DNA from 3 places in the Pseudomonas lurida genome. Region 1 is predicted to be linked to each of the others. Evidence: predicted binding sites of a transcription regulator. Region 1 holds the regulator's gene; each other region holds the start of a gene.
The links. The regulator FliA, encoded in region 1, starts transcription of late flagellar genes. The targets are predictions, from matches to a motif close to CTAAAGTTTNNNNNNNNNNNGCCGNTAA.
Positions count from the first base shown of each region.

Region 2: ATH90_RS18380 (methyl-accepting chemotaxis protein) is a predicted target of FliA. The motif match lies at 3,092-3,119, and genes of this name have one in related genera.
Region 3: ATH90_RS05945 (flagellar protein MotY) is a predicted target of FliA. The motif match lies at 3,157-3,184, and genes of this name have one in related genera.

Region 1 is NZ_PDJB01000001.1:4,492,088-4,498,056, reverse strand. Features, by position in the region: gene flhA (flagellar biosynthesis protein FlhA) at 1-360, shown strand, start outside; gene flhF (flagellar biosynthesis GTPase FlhF) at 373-1,689, shown strand; gene fleN (flagellar synthesis regulator FleN) at 1,795-2,628, shown strand; gene fliA (RNA polymerase sigma factor FliA) at 2,625-3,365, shown strand; gene ATH90_RS20270 (chemotaxis response regulator CheY) at 3,534-3,908, shown strand; gene ATH90_RS20265 (protein phosphatase CheZ) at 3,927-4,715, shown strand; gene ATH90_RS20260 (chemotaxis protein CheA) at 4,727-5,969, shown strand, end outside.
Region 2 is NZ_PDJB01000001.1:4,078,171-4,084,139, forward strand. Features, by position in the region: gene baeS (sensor histidine kinase efflux regulator BaeS) at 1-811, shown strand, start outside; gene ATH90_RS18360 (response regulator) at 815-1,498, shown strand; gene ATH90_RS18370 (hypothetical protein) at 2,339-2,542, opposite strand; gene ATH90_RS18380 (methyl-accepting chemotaxis protein) at 3,322-4,947, shown strand; tRNA gene ATH90_RS18385 (tRNA-Pro) at 5,138-5,214, opposite strand; gene ATH90_RS18390 (MerR family transcriptional regulator) at 5,305-5,661, opposite strand; gene ihfA (integration host factor subunit alpha) at 5,642-5,944, opposite strand; gene pheT (phenylalanine--tRNA ligase subunit beta) at 5,948-5,969, opposite strand, start outside.
Region 3 is NZ_PDJB01000001.1:1,320,435-1,326,403, forward strand. Features, by position in the region: gene bfr (bacterioferritin) at 1-45, opposite strand, end outside; gene ATH90_RS05925 (bacterioferritin-associated ferredoxin) at 247-465, opposite strand; gene ATH90_RS05930 (peroxiredoxin) at 710-1,312, shown strand; gene rnt (ribonuclease T) at 1,377-2,048, opposite strand; gene pyrC (dihydroorotase) at 2,045-3,091, opposite strand; gene ATH90_RS05945 (flagellar protein MotY) at 3,248-4,156, shown strand; gene ATH90_RS05950 (argininosuccinate synthase) at 4,299-5,516, shown strand.

The DNA of each region.
Region 1 (5,969 bases):
TTGTCGCGCGCAATCGTCCAAAGCATTGTAGGGATTGACTCCGAGCTGCCTGTTATCACCTTGGAGCCAAGGTTGGAACAAATATTGCTCAATAGTATTCAGAAGGCGGGACAAGGCCAGGAAGAGGGCGTCCTGCTGGAGCCAAGCATGGCTGAAAAGCTGCAGCGCTCGTTGATCGACGCTGCACAGCGCCAGGAAATGCAGGGCCAACCGGTGATTCTGCTGGTGGCCGGCCCAGTCCGGGCGATGTTGTCGCGGTTTGGACGCCTGGCAGTACCGAATTTGCACGTTTTGGCTTATCAGGAAATTCCTGACAACAAGCAAGTGACTATCGTCGCGACAGTAGGGCCCAACGGCTGAGGGTAGTGGGTTATGCAAGTTAAGCGTTTTTTCGCCGCCGATATGCGTCAGGCCATGAAACTGGTTCGTGATGAGTTGGGCGCCGACGCCGCGATTATTGGTAACCGTCGTATTGCCGGCGGTGTCGAGCTGACGGCTGCCCTGGATTACACGCCTTCGGCCTTGGCGCCACGCGTGCCGAACATGGAGCTCGAAGACGAGCTGCGCAAGACTGCGTCGCGGATTGTCTCGGCCCAGGCTGAACTGAGCATGCGTGGCGACAGCGATGCCACCACCAATCGCCAATTGTTCGCCGGCTTGCCGCTGACCGCGGCCGAGCCGCTGGTCGAACCTACGTTCAAGGAGCCGCCGCGCCCTGCTGCGCCTGCTCCGGCGCCGGCTGTCGACCCGCGTGTGTTCGACTCGATGCGTTTTGAACTCAATGGCCTGCGCGAACTGCTGGAAGTGCAGCTCGGCTCGCTGGCCTGGACGCAACTGCAAGGCAGCAAGCCGCAACAGGCCAACCTGTGGCGTCGCCTGCAACGCATCGGCCTGTCCGGCCCGTTGTCCCGCGACCTGTTGGCCCTGACCACTGAAATCGAAGAGCCGCGCCAGGCCTGGCGCATGTTGCTGGCCCACCTGGCGCGGATGATTGCCACCCCGGAAATCGAACCGTTGGAAGAGGGCGGTGTGATCGCCATGGTCGGCCCTGCCGGCATGGGCAAGACCACCACCCTGGCCAAGCTGGCGGCCCGCTACGTGCTCAAGTACGGCGCGCAGAATATCGCGCTGGTGAGCATGGACAGTTATCGTATCGGTGCCCAGGAGCAACTCAAGACCCTGGGCCGGATCCTCAATGTGTCGGTGACCCATGTCGACCCGGGCCAGTCCCTGGCCAACGCCCTCGACCCACTGCTGCGCAAGCGCGTGGTGCTGATCGATACTGCGGGCCTGCAAGCCAGCGATCCGGCGTTGCGCATGCAACTGGAAAGCCTGGCTGGGCGTGGCATCCGGTCAAAGAATTACCTGGTGCTTGCAACCACCAGCCAGAAACAGGTTCTTACCGCTGCTTATCATAGTTACAAGCGTTGTGGCCTGGCCGGTTGCATCCTTACCAAGCTCGATGAAACCGCGAGCCTGGGCGAGGTGCTGAGCCTGGCTATCAGTCATGAATTACCGGTCGCCTACCTGACCGACGGCCCGCGGATCCCGGATGATCTGCATCTGCCGCGCCGTCATCAGTTGGTCAGCCGTGCAGTCAGTGTGCAAATGCAAGACGAGCCTAGCGAGGAAGCGATGGCCGATATGTTCGCCGACCTTTACCACAGCCCGGCAAAGCGGGTGGGTTGAGTCAGGATGAACACCGTGAAATGTATCTACATCGATGGTCTGCAAGCGATTCACGCGGCCAAGCCATGTAGCCTGCGTCTAAGCAAGACAAGGTAAAGAAATAAAATGGGCAGCATGCATCCCGTACAGGTGATCGCGGTGACCGGCGGCAAAGGTGGCGTCGGGAAAACTAACGTGTCAGTGAATTTGTCCCTGGCCCTGGCAGAGCTTGGCCGTCGCGTCATGCTGCTGGATGCTGACCTGGGGCTGGCGAACGTCGACGTTCTGCTGGGGCTGACGCCCAAACACACCCTTGCCGATGTGATCGAAGGCCGCTGTGAGCTGCGCGATGTGCTGCTGCAGGGCCCCGGTGGCATACGCATCGTGCCAGCGGCTTCCGGCACCCAGAGCATGGTGCACCTGAGCCCGGCGCAGCATGCCGGCCTGATCCAGGCATTCAGTGATATCGGTGACAACCTCGACGTGCTGGTGATCGACACCGCCGCCGGGATCGGCGAGTCCGTGGTCAGCTTCGTGCGCGCCGCGCAGGAAGTCTTGTTGGTGGTCTGTGATGAACCCACCTCGATCACCGACGCCTACGCCCTGATCAAACTGCTTAACCGTGACTACGGCATGAACCGCTTCCGCGTGCTGGCCAACATGGCCCAGAGCCCGCAGGAAGGACGCAACCTGTTCGCCAAGTTGACCAAGGTCACGGATCGGTTCCTCGATGTCGCCTTACAATACGTCGGCGCAGTTCCCTACGACGAGTGTGTGCGCAAGGCTGTGCAAAAGCAGCGTGCAGTCTACGAAGCGTTCCCTCGTTCCAAATGCGCATTGGCGTTCAAGGCTATTGCCCAGAAGGTCGATACCTGGCCGTTGCCCGCCAACCCTCGGGGGCATCTGGAGTTTTTCGTCGAGCGATTGGTGCATCAGACGAGCGCAGGACCGGTGCTATGACAGCCAGCGGCTACAACCTTTACAAGAAATCGGCACGTGACAGCCAGGGTGAATTGATCGAGCGCTATGCGCCCCTGGTCAAGCGCATCGCCTATCACTTGCTGGCACGCCTGCCCGCCAGCGTCCAGGTCGAAGACCTGATCCAGGCGGGCATGATCGGCCTGCTCGAAGTGTCGACCAAATACGACGCGAGCAAGGGCGCGAGTTTCGAAACGTATGCGGGTATCCGTATCCGTGGCGCGATGCTCGATGAAGTGCGTAAAGGTGACTGGGCGCCGCGTTCGGTACATCGCAATACACGCATGGTCAGTGACGCAATTCGCGCAATTGAAGCAAAAACCGGTCGCGACGCTAAAGATCACGAAGTTGCGGCCGAACTCCAATTGAGTCTCGACGATTACTACGGGATTTTGAACGATACCTTGGGCAGCCGCCTGTTCAGTTTCGACGACCTCTTGCAGGACGGCGAGCACGAAGGGCTGCACGAGGACGGCGCGAGTGCTCATATGGAGCCATCGCGTGACCTGGAAGATGAGCGTTTCCAGGGGGCGTTGGCGGATGCGATTGCCAATTTGCCGGAGCGTGAGCGACTGGTGTTGGCGCTGTACTACGACGAAGAGCTGAACCTCAAGGAAATCGGTGAGGTCCTGGGCGTCAGCGAGTCGCGGGTCAGCCAGTTGCACAGCCAGTGCGCAGCCCGCTTGCGGGGGCGTTTGGGAGAGTGGCGAGCGCGCTGACAGGCAGTGTGGGGACACTGCAGACGATACCGCGAGGGCGACCAGCCTTCGCGGTTTCGACCCGTGGTGCCCCCGGCAGTCCTTTTTGTGTAATGCCTGTTGATTGAAATGGCGCGTCCAGGTGCTGGGCGCGTTTAAGACTGCTTGGAGGTCGAATTGGACAAGAACATGAAAATCCTCATCGTTGATGACTTCTCAACGATGCGGCGGATCATAAAAAACCTGTTGCGTGACCTTGGGTTCACTAACACGGTCGAGGCGGATGACGGCATTACGGCGATTCCGATCCTCAACAGCGGGAGCATCGACTTTCTGGTAACAGACTGGAACATGCCGGGCATGACCGGTATCGACTTGCTGCGCCACGTGCGCGCTGACGAAAAGCTGCGCAGCCTGCCTGTGCTGATGGTAACCGCCGAAGCCAAGCGTGAGCAGATCATCGAAGCCGCCCAAGCCGGGGTTAACGGTTACGTGGTCAAGCCATTCACTGCATTGGCCTTGAAAGAGAAGATCGAAAAAATCTTCGAACGCATCCACGGCTAATGCCATCGCGGGGGAGCTATGGAGCATAAAGAAACGTCACAGGGAGACTTCGAGTCGACCCTGAAAAAGCATGCTCACCAATTGGTCGAAAGCCTTGAAAGAGGCCAGTTCGGCGACGCGGTGCAGTTAATCCATGAGCTCAACCAGACCCGTGACCGCGGCCTGTACCAGGAAGTGGGCAAGCTCACGCGCGAGCTGCACAGTGCAATCGTCAATTTCCAGATTGACCCGCACATGCCCCAGGCCGAAGAAATCTCCCAGATCACGGATGCCACCGAACGCCTGTCCTACGTGGTCAGGCTGACTGAGGCGGCGGCCAACCGCACCATGGACCTGGTGGAAAACGCCACGCCTCTGGTCAATGGCATGGCCACTGAAGCCCAGGCCCTCAGCGTTGACTGGGGCCGTTTCATGCGCCGTGAAGTGGGGGCTGAAGAGTTTCGTGAGCTGGCGCGCCGGGTCGAAGGGTTCTTGTCACGCAGTGAGCAGGAAAACCGCACGGTTTCCAGCAACCTCAACGACATTCTGCTCGCCCAGGATTACCAGGACCTCACCGGTCAGGTGATCAAGCGTGTGACCCAGTTGGTCACCGAAGTGGAAAGCAACTTGCTCAAATTGGTGCTTATGGCAGGCCAGGTTGACCGTTTTGCCGGCATTGAACATGACCGCGAAGCGATCCTCTCGGAAAAAGATCCACAAAAACATCTCGCCAAGGGTGAAGGTCCGCAGATTCATGCCGATAAACGTGAAGACGTTGTGTCAGGTCAGGATGACGTAGATGACCTGTTATCCAGTTTAGGCTTCTAAGGAGCACCCACATGAGCTTCGGCGCCGATGAAGAAATCCTTCAGGATTTCCTTGTAGAGGCCGGCGAAATTTTAGAGCAACTGTCCGAACAACTGGTCGAGCTGGAAAGCCGCCCGGATGATGCGAACCTGCTCAATGCAATTTTTCGCGGTTTTCACACTGTAAAAGGGGGCGCCGGCTTCCTCCAGCTCCATGAGCTGGTGGAGTGCTGCCACATCGCCGAGAACGTGTTCGACATCCTGCGCAAGGGTGAGCGGCACGTTGACTCGGAGTTGATGGACGTGATTCTCGAAGCACTGGACGCGGTCAACGGCATGTTCGGCGAAGTCCGCGAACGTGCCCCGATCACTGCGGCCACGCCGGAGCTGCTAGCCGCCCTGGCGCGCTACGCAGAGCCTGCCGACTTATCGGCTGCGCCGGTGGCTGAAGCTGCGCCGGAACCGGTGGCAGAGCCCGAAGCGGATGTGACGGACAGCGAGTTCGAACAACTGCTCAACTCGCTCAGTGCGGTGAAGGCCGAGGCTGAAGCACCCGCTGCGCCTGTTGCCGCACCGACCAGCGAAGACATTACCGACGCCGAGTTCGAGTCCCTGCTTGACCAGTTGCATGGCAAAGGCCAGTTCGCGGCTGACGCCGTGGCACCGGTCGCTGCGCCTGAGGCGCCTGCCGCCACTGGCAGTGCCAGCACCGATATCACCGACGATGAATTCGAAGCGTTGCTCGACCAACTGCACGGCAAGGGCACCTTTGTGGCCGACGCCTTGCCGGCAGTCGCCGCCACCGCCGCAGCGCCTGCCGCCAGTGCCGCACCTGCTGGCGATGGCTTGATCTCCGATCAGGAGTTCGAATCCCTGCTGGACGAATTGCACGGCAAGGGCAAGTTCAGTGAAGTGGCGCCGGCCGCTGCGGTGGCGACCGCTGCACCGGTTGCCGCCAAAGCCGCGGCGCCGGCACCCGCTCCGGCGGCCAAACCCGCACCGACTCCAGCCGCCGCCCCGGCGCCGGCGCGTGCTGCCGCCGCGCCGGTGGCCGAGAAACCTGCCAGTGAAGCCGAAACCACCGTGCGCGTTGATACCGCGCGCCTGGACGACATCATGAATATGGTCGGCGAACTGGTACTGGTGCGTAACCGCTTGGTGCGCCTGGGCTTGAGCAGCGGCGATGAAGCCATGCAAAAGGCCGTGTCGAACCTCGACGTGGTGACCGCCGACCTGCAGACCGCCGTGATGAAAACGCGGATGCAGCCGATCAAGA
Region 2 (5,969 bases), 410 kb from region 1:
CAAGCGGGTGGCTGCGGCAACACATCGCCTGGCCAGCGGCGAATTCAGCAGCCGGGTGGCGGTGACTTCCAATGACGAAGTGGGCCAATTGGCCCGTGACTTCAACCAGCTCGCCTACACCCTGGAACGCAATGAGCAGATGCGCCGCGAATTCATGGCCGATGTGTCCCACGAACTGCGTACCCCGCTGTCGGTACTGCGCGGCGAGCTGGAGGCCATCGAGGATGGCGTGCGCACCCTCGACCAAGGCTCGATGCAGTCCTTGCAGGGCGAAGTGAGCATGCTCAGCAAGCTGGTGGATGACCTGTATGAGCTATCCCTGGCGGATGTCGGGGCGCTGACCTACCGCAAGAGCGCGTGCGCACTGGAGCCGCTGCTGCGCGCCAGTGTGTCGATGTTCCAGGAGCGCTTGAACGCGCGCCACCTGCGCATCGAACTGGATTTGCCAGCGCCGCCCGTGGAACTGCTGGCCGATGCCGGTCGCTTGCAGCAACTGTTCTCCAATCTGCTGGAAAATACTGTGCGCTACACCGACCCGAATGGGCTAATACGTATCAGCGTCGTCCTGGATCGCGCTGACGTGTGCATCGACATCCTCGACTCCGGCCCTGGTGTTTCGGCCGAGCAATTGCCGCGCCTGTTCGAGCGCTTCTATCGCGGCGAATCCTCGCGCAACCGTGCCAGCGGCGGGGCCGGACTGGGGCTCGCGATCTGCCACAGCATCGCCCTCGCCCACGGCGGCAGCCTCAGCGCCGCTCACTCCCCGCTCGGCGGCCTTTGGCTGAGCCTGCGCCTCCCCCGGAATACCTGACTCATGAGCGAAGATAGCCCGATCCTCATCGTTGAAGACGAACCCAAGCTGGCCGCATTGCTGCAGGATTACCTGGTCGCCGCGGGTTACCCGACCCTGTGCCTGGACAACGGCCTGCAGGTGGTACCGAGCGTGCGCGCCCAGCCCCCTCGCCTGATTTTGCTCGACCTGATGCTGCCTGGGCGCGACGGTATGCAAGTGTGCCGGGACCTGCGCGGTTTCAGCGCCGTGCCGATCATAATGATCACTGCCCGCGTCGAAGAAGTAGACCGCCTGCTCGGCCTCGACCTGGGCGCCGACGACTACATCTGCAAGCCCTTCAGCCCTCGCGAGGTGGTCGCCAGGGTCAAGGCCATCCTGCGCCGTGGCCCCCAACTGCTGAGCACTACCCCAACGCGACTGCGGATCGACGAAACGCAGTACCGCGCGTCACTCGATGGCGTCGCCTTGGACCTTACACCGCTGGAGTTGCGACTGCTGAGCACGTTTGCACGCTCCGCCGGCCGGGTATTTTCCCGCGACCAACTGCTCGACAAGCTCTACTCCGACCACCGCGTAGTCACCGACCGTACGGTGGACAGCCATATCCGCAACCTGCGGCGCAAGCTGGAGCAGGCGTGCCCGGGGGAAACGCCCATCGAGTCCTTGTATGGGGTGGGCTATCGGTTTCAGTTGTCCGGCGCCTGAGGACTCGAAGGGTCAAGGCTATTCGAGGTAGCGCTATAGTGAGCAGCCCCTAGGTCGAATGGCCCTCGTTACGATTTTGTTGTTTTTTAACGCTTTTCCCGTTCTTTCGCTCATGTTGGTGGTGAATGAACCAGGCGACTAAAAGTAGACCTGCCACCCCAAAAATGAATAACAACAGCTCTATTGCGGGACCTTCGTGTGAAAACATGTTTCGTTCCTCGTCCTGAAGTATCGCGCCTCAACAACCAGCGCTACCGAAATTATTCGTAACAATTCATACATTTTCAGAGTAGTCGCCAAAGCCAGAGGTGACAACCCTAAAAGCCTCAGAACCATTGATCTAGACACGTCACCCGTCGAAAAAACCGCGCAGGGTCATCAGAAGTTGAGGCTGTAGGACTGGGCGCGCGCGCCTTGGAAGCGCACTAACACGCTTAGCAAATTGGCCATTAGCAGGCGCCCCGCCACCGTGCTCACTGGATGATGACGGCCAGAGCGGTGCGCCGGCAGTGAACCGTTGGCACTTTTTCAACTGGGGCCTGTCAACCGTGCATCAATGCCAAGTGATAGCTCATCATGCACAGCTGGAAGAAAATATCGTTGACTGAGGGTTTAGAGCGGAGCCTGCCTGGGCACCAGGTAGATTGCATCCTGGTGAATGGCTGGACTGCGACCATACTGGTACGACAGCCCGAACATGACGCTATGTTCTGCACGACAGGTATCAACCTTGCCACGCTCGCAGATAGCCCAAGCATTCAGAAGCTTGCTGATGAACTTGTGTTTGAAATAGACATGTCGAGGGGCGGGAGAGCCGGCTAGCTCCCCCCTACTTACTTGTTATTCTGCGGTACTTGCGAGAAATTCGCCCGCTCTACGAACGAGCATCCTCCACTCCTTCCCGTTGATGAGGCCGGTGCTCTCCATATCGTCGGCCTGCCTCAGCAACTCGAAATATTTATCCTCAATATCCTGTTCGTCTACCGCATGGGCGTAGATAGCCGCCCAGGCTTTTACCGCAGAACGCTGCGTTGATGGTTGCATTTGAGCACCTGATTATGTCCGCGGAAATAGAGCGGTGCCCATCAAAAATCGTTCATCTGCGCGGCGGTCGATCCGACCAGTGGTGGCATGTGGCTATGACTGATTCTTATTGCACAGGCCGCCGCGACATCGAGCCTGTGCCGATGTCGCCAAGCCCCGGCAACGGGCATCTGCAAGCCCGCGCCGCTTGATTATCAGCAAGTGCCAGGCGGTATCCCGTCTTTGTTGAAATCCTTCAGGCGCTCGCGCTCCTTCTCAGTTGAATGCGCCGGGGTTTCTTGCTCTGGCTCGGTGTTCTTTTCTTCAGTCATTACGATGTCCTCTGGGTGGTAGCTATTTCGGCACCTGCCGGAATCAGCAGTTCAAACCAATACCACCCCACCTTCCATACAGCGCCCGACAAGAACGCCCCGCAACCCTTAATGACCTGACGATGCCACCCTCGAGAACGAAGAGTTCATAACGCTGACTCCGGCCGGAGTGCGCACCGCGCAAGGGTGAGCTGATGCAGACCGAGCGTGGGCGTGGCGCACACAGCCCGTGGCATCGCCGAACTCTTCTTGCTGGACGCCGATAGAAAGCGCAGCCCCAATTGATTAGCGCGCAATCATTTGGCGCGCCTATCACTTCCATACATTCTTTTGCATTCCTCGTTTCAGGCCTAGCCCGCAAGCTGCAACCGAATCTCACTGTGCTGCATAAAAAGGCCGCCTTTGTTCGTGATCAACGACATGGCGTGGGAGTGCCACGCCACTAAACTCCGGCCCTTGGAGGCCTCTATGAAATTAAGATCCCTGAGTATCGCGCGAAGAGCCTTTGTCTGCTTTGGCCTGATTACATGCCTGCTCATCAGCTTGGCAGCCTTCTCTTATCTACAAATTAATCGGCTACGTGCCGCTGAGCAGAACATCGAGCAAAACTCCCTCCCCAGTATCCAGGTCATTGACGATATCCAAATCGCCCTGCTTCACGCCCGCCTTGAAAGTATTCGCATGCTCTCTAGCGCCACCCGCGATGTGCATGACTTCTCGCTGTCAAAAGTCCAGGAAGCTATACAGACACTTCAGTCGAAGACTGATTATTATCGCGCGCACCTGATGTCTGGGGAGCAAGACGAAATCCAATTCGCGAAGGCCAACCAGGCCATGACTGCCTACATCGACGGCCTCAGAAAAGTCATTGCAATGGATTCATCCGACCATGATCAAGCGGTTATTTTTGCCAATACCGAGCAAGCGCAAAGAGCCACCGACTATCAAGAGCAACTGACCGTTCTGCGCGATCAAAATGCACGCCAGGCCATGGTGTCTGGTGTAGACGCTACCGACGTATACAACCATAGCGTCCAAGTCCTGGTAGCGGTGCTGATCGTGGCATTTATGTTAACCATCGCCTTGGCCATTTTGTTCACTCAGAGCATCGTGGGCCCAATCAGCTCATCACTTAAGTTGGCGGAGGATATCGCCGCTGGCGACCTTACCCATGACCTTGAAGTAACAGGCTCAGATGAAGCTTCGCGCTTGATGCATGCGCTGAACTTGATGCAGAAAAATTTACGCAACACCATTTTAGAAATCTCGGGTGCTTCTTCCCAGCTGAGTACCGCTGCCGTGGAAATGACCTCGATTACTGAAAGTGCTGATCGCACCCTTCAGCAACAAAATAGCGAAATAGAGCAAGCTGCTACCGCGGTCACCGAAATGAGTGCTGCGGTTGAAGAGGTTGCACGTAACGCCAACTCCACTTCTGAAGCAGCCATGCAGTCGAGCATCGCCGCAGATTTGGGTAACCAAAAAGTCACTGAAACGTTAACGGCAATGCGCGGGTTGACGGGGTTGGTTGAAGTGTCATCCGATCAGGTGAAAGAACTGGCAGCCCAAGCTCAAGACATCAGCAAAGTACTGAGTGTGATCAGGGCGATTGCTGAGCAAACCAACCTGCTTGCCTTGAATGCCGCCATTGAGGCGGCTCGTGCAGGAGAACAGGGTCGCGGTTTTGCAGTAGTCGCAGATGAAGTTCGAGCGCTGGCACACCGGACACAAACCTCAACGCAAGAAATTGAACAGATGATATCCACGATTCAAGCGGGCTCTTCTGCCGCGGTCGAATCAATGCAAAAGAGCACGTCCGAGGTTTATAGCACGCGAGATACTGCAGAACATGCAGGCCAGTCGCTACGCCAAATTATTGATTCCGTGCTCGAAATTAACGACCGGAATATCCAGATTGCCACCGCGTCTGAGGAACAAGCACACGTGGCGAGGGATGTTGATCGCAGCCTGATAAGCATCCGCGACCTTGCAGTGCAGAGCAGTGAAGGCACTCGCCAAACACTCACAGCGAGCAACGAACTTTCTCGCCTGGCTGTCAACTTGAACGATCTGGTTCTTCGCTTCAGGACGTAGGAGGTGGTCGCAGAGAAGGAAATGCAGCACCGGGCAAGGCCGGGCACGGGGTAGTCCATGGAACGTATCCGGCTTCGCGGCCAAGTGATTGCAAACCTTAACATCAGCGACGTCACTGGGTAGTTTTGCGCAGCCACAAAAAAGCCGATCTAGCTGATCGGCTCAAGTGTCTGATTTTACTCAGGAATAATGGTCGGGACGGAGTGATTCGAACACTCGACCCCTAGCACCCCATGCTAGTGCGCTACCGGACTGCGCTACGCCCCGACTAGGCGTGTTACTGGGTTCGCTTCTTAAGGAAGCGAACCGGAATATACCGCAAGCTTTTGAAATGTGGAAGTATTTTAAAAGCCGGAATTACTTTTTCAGAACCACCAGCACATCTTCGAGCTCGGAGATCATCTGGCGTATCAGTTGCTTGTATTGGGTGGTGTCGTCTTTGGCTTCATCACCGGACATGCGCTGGCGCGCGCCGCTGATGGTGAACCCCTGGTCGTACAGCAACGCGCGGATCTGTCGGATCATCAGCACGTCCTGGCGCTGATAATACCGACGGTTCCCGGTGCGTTTGACGGGGTTGAGTTGAGGAAACTCCTGCTCCCAATAGCGCAGCACGTGCGGCTTTACCGCACAGAGCTCGCTGACTTCACCAATGGTGAAGTAGCGTTTGCCTGGGATGACGGGTAGCTCGTCGTTATGACTTGGTTCCAGCATAAGCCTCAACTCGGGCCTTCAACTTCTGCCCTGGACGAAAGGTGACCACACGGCGAGCCGTGATCGGGATTTCTTCTCCCGTTTTTGGATTGCGGCCAGGCCGCTGGCGTTTGTCCCGCAGGTCAAAATTGCCGAAACCGGACAATTTGACCTGTTCGTTGTCTTCCAGAGCGTGTCTGATCTCTTCAAAAAACAGCTCGACCAATTCCTTGGCCTCGCGCTTGTTCAGACCCAACTCTTCGTACAGACGTTCCGCCATCTCAGCTTTCGTCAAAGCCCCCATACGTCACTTCCTTAACGTGGCGTTC
Region 3 (5,969 bases), 3.2 Mb from region 1:
AAGGATTTTGTTGAGTTGCTGGATGACTGAGATGTCGCCTTTCATGACTGGGGTCCTGCCCTGTAATAGCTGTGTATAGGGCGGAGTTTGAGCGGCGAACTCCTTAGTGTCAAACCTAAGTTATTGAATAATAAATGAAAATTAATCGGAATAAGAATGTTTGTGTTCCGCGTCTTGACGCTAACTAATTGAATTACGGGCATAAAAAAACCGGACACTAAGTCCGGTTCTTTAAAACACGCCCAATCAGGCGTGTGTAAATTCTGCTGAATAGGGGAGCGCGGCCTGGGCTGTCTGCAGCTGCGTCAGGGTTTCCCGTACCACTTGCTTGGCGAGGCAAGCACATTTACCGCACTGGCTGGCAACGCCGGTGGTTTCACGTACTTCCTTGTAGCTGCAGCAACCTTCATAGATTGCTTCGCGGATTTGTCCGTCGGTGACGCCAGTACAGAGGCACACATACATAAGGGAGAACCGTCGCGGGTTTAAGGCTTAAGTGCGATGGATCTTAATGTTAACGAGAATGATTGTCAAAGTAGATTCGCAGGGTATCTGCTGGTGCCGCGCCCGCACTGACGAACGGTTTTTTCAGTGTATGATGGTTGGTCTTCACGAAGCGTGACCGCGTCACAGGGCTGTCGCTTGAATGCGGCAGACTCAAGGCCGGTCCTTTTACTTCAATCGTCACCCTCACATCAGGAGATATCCAATGAGCGTACTCGTCGGCAAACAAGCCCCGGATTTCGACGTCCCAGCCGTCCTCGGCAATGGCGAAATCGTTGACAGCTTCAAACTGTCTGAAGCCATCAAAGGCAAATACGGCCTGGTATTCTTCTACCCGCTGGACTTCACCTTCGTCTGCCCGTCCGAGCTGATTGCCCTGGACCACCGCATGGACGATTTCAAGGCGCGCAACGTTGAAGTGGTCGCTGTTTCCATCGACTCCCATTTCACCCACAACGCCTGGCGCAACACTGCCATCAACGATGGCGGCATCGGCAAAGTCAAATACACCATGGCTGCCGACATGAAGCACGACATCGCCAAGGCCTACGACGTTGAATCCGAAGGCGGCGTGGCTTTCCGTGGCGCATTCCTGATCGACGACAAAGGCGTGGTTCGCTCGCAGATCATCAACGACCTGCCACTGGGTCGTAACATGGAAGAGCTGATCCGCCTGGTTGACGCCCTGCAATTCCACGAAGAGCACGGCGAAGTCTGCCCTGCCAACTGGAAAAAAGGCGACAAAGGCATGAACGCTTCGCCAGAAGGCGTTGCGGCTTACCTGACCGAGAACGCTGGCAAGCTGTAAGCCAGAATCGAGGTAAAAAAAACCGGCCTGTGAAGGCCGGTTTTTTTATGCGCGGGATTCAACGTCAGTCGTTGAAGTCTTCCCAGCCGCCCATCTGCTTCCAGCGGTTGACGATGCCGCAGAACAGCTCGGCAGTCTTCTCGGTGTCATAGCGGGCCGAGTGGGCCTCACGCCCGTCAAAGTCGATGCCGGCTGCCTGGCAGGCTTTCGCCAGCACGGTCTGACCGTAAGCAAGGCCAGCGAGGGTCGCGGTGTCGAAGCTGGAGAACGGGTGAAACGGGTTGCGCTTCATGTCCAGGCGCGCCACGGCAGCATTCAGGAAGCCCAGGTCGAAGCTGCTGTTATGGCCGACCAGGATCGCGCGCTTGCAGCCATTGGCCTTCAGCGCCTTGCGCACGCCACGGAAGATATCGGTCAGCGCCGCTTCTTCACTCACCGCCATGCGCAGTGGGTGATCGAGCTTGATCCCGGTGAACTCCAGGGCTGCGGCTTCGATGTTGGCGCCTTCGAACGGCTCGACGCGGAAGAAGTGGGTGTGTTCCGGGAACACGAAACCCTGTTCGTCCATGCCGATGGTGGTCGCGGCGATTTCCAGCAGCGCGTCGGTGGCGCAGTTGAAACCACCGGTTTCTACGTCGATGACAACCGGCAGATAGCCGCGGAACCGCTCGGCCATCGGGTGACGGGAACCGCCACCACTGTGCTCGTGTTCGTCATCGTAATGGTCTTCACTCACTTGCTTTCCTCCAGCAGGCGCCAGCGCAGTGTTTCACCGGCGCGCAGCGGGATAACAGTCAGCTCGCCAAACGGCAGGCTGGCAGGGGCGGTCCAGTCTTCACGGACCAGGGTGATGCGGTCGGTATTCGCCGGCAGGCCGTAGAATCGCGGACCATTGAGGCTGGCGAACCCTTCGAGCTTGTCCAGGGCGTTGCGCTGTTCGAACGCTTCGGCGTACAGCTCGATCGCGGCATAGGCGGTGTAGCAACCGGCACAACCGCACGCGGCTTCTTTTGCATGCTGGGCGTGTGGGGCGGAGTCGGTGCCGAGGAAGAACTTTGGATTGCCGCTGGTGGCGGCATCCAGCAAGGCCACCTGGTGGGTATTGCGCTTGAGGATCGGCAAGCAATAGAAGTGCGGCCGAATCCCGCCCACCAGCATGTGATTGCGGTTGTACAGCAGGTGATGTGCCGTGATGGTTGCGCCGACGTTGGCCGAGGCCTCGGTGACGAATTGCACGGCATCGGCGGTAGTGATGTGCTCGAACACGACCTTGAGGGTCGGGAACAGCTCGACTACACGGCGCATATGCTCGTCGATGAAGATCTTCTCGCGATCGAACACGTCCACATCGCCACGGGTGACTTCACCGTGGATCAGCAGCGGCATGCCGACTTCCGCCATGGCTTCGATGGCTGGCAGGATCTTGTCGATACTGGTCACGCCGGAATCGGAGTTGGTGGTCGCGCCGGCCGGGTACAGCTTGGCGGCGTGCACGAAACCGCTGGCCTTGGCCTCACGAATTTCTTCGGGCTGGGTGCGGTCAGTGAGGTACAGCACCATCAGCGGTTCGAAGCGGCTGCCGGCCGGCCGTGCAGCGAGGATACGCTGGCGGTAGGCGTCGGCTTGCTCGGCGTTACGCACCGGAGGTACCAGGTTAGGCATGATGATGGCGCGGCCAAACGTGCGCGCTACATCGGCCACGGTGTGGGGTAACGCAGCACCATCGCGAAGATGAATATGCCAGTCGTCGGGACGCAGCAGGGTCAGGCGGTCGGACATTGGGGATTCCAGGCGGGTCAATCTGGTGGGAATGCTACCGGAAAAGACTCTTGCAGGCACTCGCTATCAAGTTTTGCAGGATGCAACCGATAGCCTTTCGTATGCCTTATCGATGTATGACGCCTTGAAGTGTTGTAGAAACCAGTGGAGCCTCCCGTGCGCCAGCATTATCTAGCCCTGCTCAGTGTGTTTGCCAGCCTGCCTGCGATGGCCCTCACGTTCCAGACACGTCTGGAGAATATTGAGTGGAAGGTAGAGGGCGACCAGTTCGAGTGCCGCTTGACCCAACCGATCACCGACTTCGGTTCGGGTGAGTTCGTGCGCCGGGCTGGTGAGCAGGCGACGTTTCGCCTCAAAGCCTATAACGGCTCGCTGGGCGCGGGCTCGGCCACGTTGCTGGCCGCCGCGGCCCCTTGGCAGCCTGGGCGCGGTGATATCAACCTCGGCGCGGTGCGTGCCGGCAGTGGCGACGTCTTGTTCAACAGCTCCCAGGCCCAGGCCGGGCGCCTCTTCACCGGGCTGCTGGAAGGGCGTAGCCCGACGGTCCGCCACTACGGGCGTGAGGGCGGCTACTCGGAAATCCGCTTGTTGCCGGTGAAATTCAACAAGGCCTATAACGACTACCAACTCTGCACCACCAAGCTGTTGCCGATGAATTACGACCAGGTCAAGCAGACCGAAGTCGGGTTCCCCGGTGGCGGAATCGAGCTGGATGCGGCGGCCAAGAAGAAACTCGACGTAATCCTCGCGTTCATGAAAGCCGACCCCACCGTCAACCATATCGAGTTGAACGGCCATTCGGACAACAGTGGCAACCGCCTGACCAACCGCGACGTCTCGCGCCGTCGTGGCTTGGCAGTCATGGACTATTTGAAGGCCAATGGCATCCAGGAATCGCAGATCACCCTGCGTTTCCATGGCGAAAGTTACCCACTGGCGCCCAACACCAATGCGGCCAACCGGGCACGCAATCGGCGCGTGAATATCCAGCTTGAACGCGTGGCAGCCCCCGAGAAACCAGCGCCCACAGCCACTGGCCCGAGTAACCCAGCACATACTTCATAAATTGCTGCCCTGAGGTGCGGCTATCGGTCGCCCGTTCGACATAATCTGTCGCTTTATCTTCATTTGCTGTCGCGCCCCTGTAAATTCGCGGTTTTGGTCGGTAGAATCGACGCCTTTCCGTACAACCCCGTGGAGTGATGGCATGGCCGACGTAAACAAGGTCGTTCTCGCGTATTCCGGCGGCCTGGACACTTCGGTGATCCTCAAGTGGCTGCAGGATACTTATAACTGTGAAGTGGTGACCTTCACCGCTGACCTGGGTCAGGGCGAAGAGGTCGAACCTGCACGTGCCAAGGCGCAAGCCATGGGCGTGAAAGAGATCTACATTGACGACCTGCGCGAAGAGTTCGTCCGCGATTTCGTTTTCCCGATGTTTCGCGCCAACACCGTCTACGAAGGCGAGTACCTGCTGGGTACCTCCATCGCACGCCCGCTGATCGCCAAGCGCCTGATCGAAATCGCCAACGAAACCGGCGCCGACGCCATTTCCCATGGCGCTACCGGCAAGGGCAATGATCAGGTGCGTTTCGAACTGGGCGCCTACGCGCTCAAGCCAGGCGTGAAAGTGATCGCTCCTTGGCGTGAGTGGGACCTGCTGTCCCGTGAGAAGCTGATGGATTACGCTGAAAAGCACGCCATCCCGATCGAGCGTCACGGCAAGAAAAAGTCCCCGTACTCGATGGACGCCAACCTGCTGCACATCTCCTATGAAGGCGGCGTGCTGGAAGACACCTGGACCGAGCACGAAGAGGACATGTGGCGCTGGACCGTCTCCCCGGAGAACGCCCCAGACAAGCCGCAATACCTGGAGCTGACCTACCGCAACGGCGACATCGTCGCGCTGGACGGCGTCGAAATGACCCCGGCCACCGTACTGGCGACCCTCAACCGTATCGGTGGCGAGCACGGTATCGGCCGTCTCGATATCGTCGAGAACCGTTACGTGGGCATGAAGTCCCGTGGCTGCTACGAAACCCCAGGTGGCACCATCATGCTGCGCGCTCACCGCGCGATCGAGTCCATCACCCTGGACCGCGAAGTGGCTCACCTCAAAGACGAGCTGATGCCCAAGTACGCCAGCCTGATCTACACCGGCTACTGGTGGAGCCCTGAGCGTCTGATGCTGCAACAGATGATCGACGCTTCCCAAGCCCACGTGAACGGTGTTGTGCGCCTGAAGCTGTACAAGGGCAATGTGATCGTTACCGGTCGCAAGTCCGATGATTCGCTGTTCGACGCAAACATCGCCACCTTCGAAGAAGACGGCGGCGCCTACAACCAGGCAGACGCAGCGGGCTTCATCAAGTTGAACGCATTGCGCATGCGCATTGCGGCCAACAAAGGTCGTTCGTTGTTCTAAGTCTCAACCTGTTACGAAGAGTGGCCCCTTGTACAAGGGGCCATTTTTTTTGCCTGTGGTTTTACAAAGCGCTGCGATGTTTATAGCGGTTAAACATGAATTGATGCTTTTCACCGCAACAGTTTCTCAAGCGACGGCTTTGATTGAATGGTTGGAAGTTTGGAGAGGAATGAATTTTTTACACCTGTGTAGGAACTAGTCTTACAGATAATTCACTCATGGAAGTACAGCGGGGATATAAAACGCTGAACGGTCTGTAGGAATTAAGGATGTAAATGAATATGTTGAATGGAACTAAAACAGCCGGACTCTTCTCGTCGTGTTTCTTGTTCGCCGGCAAGAGGCAAGGGGCGTTTCCTGACAGTTGCGTCAGGCACGTTTACCCAGCCCCTCTTGGCGCACGGATATTTCACTCAAAATATGTAAGTCCCCGGAAAGGTCTGAAAGGCTCCA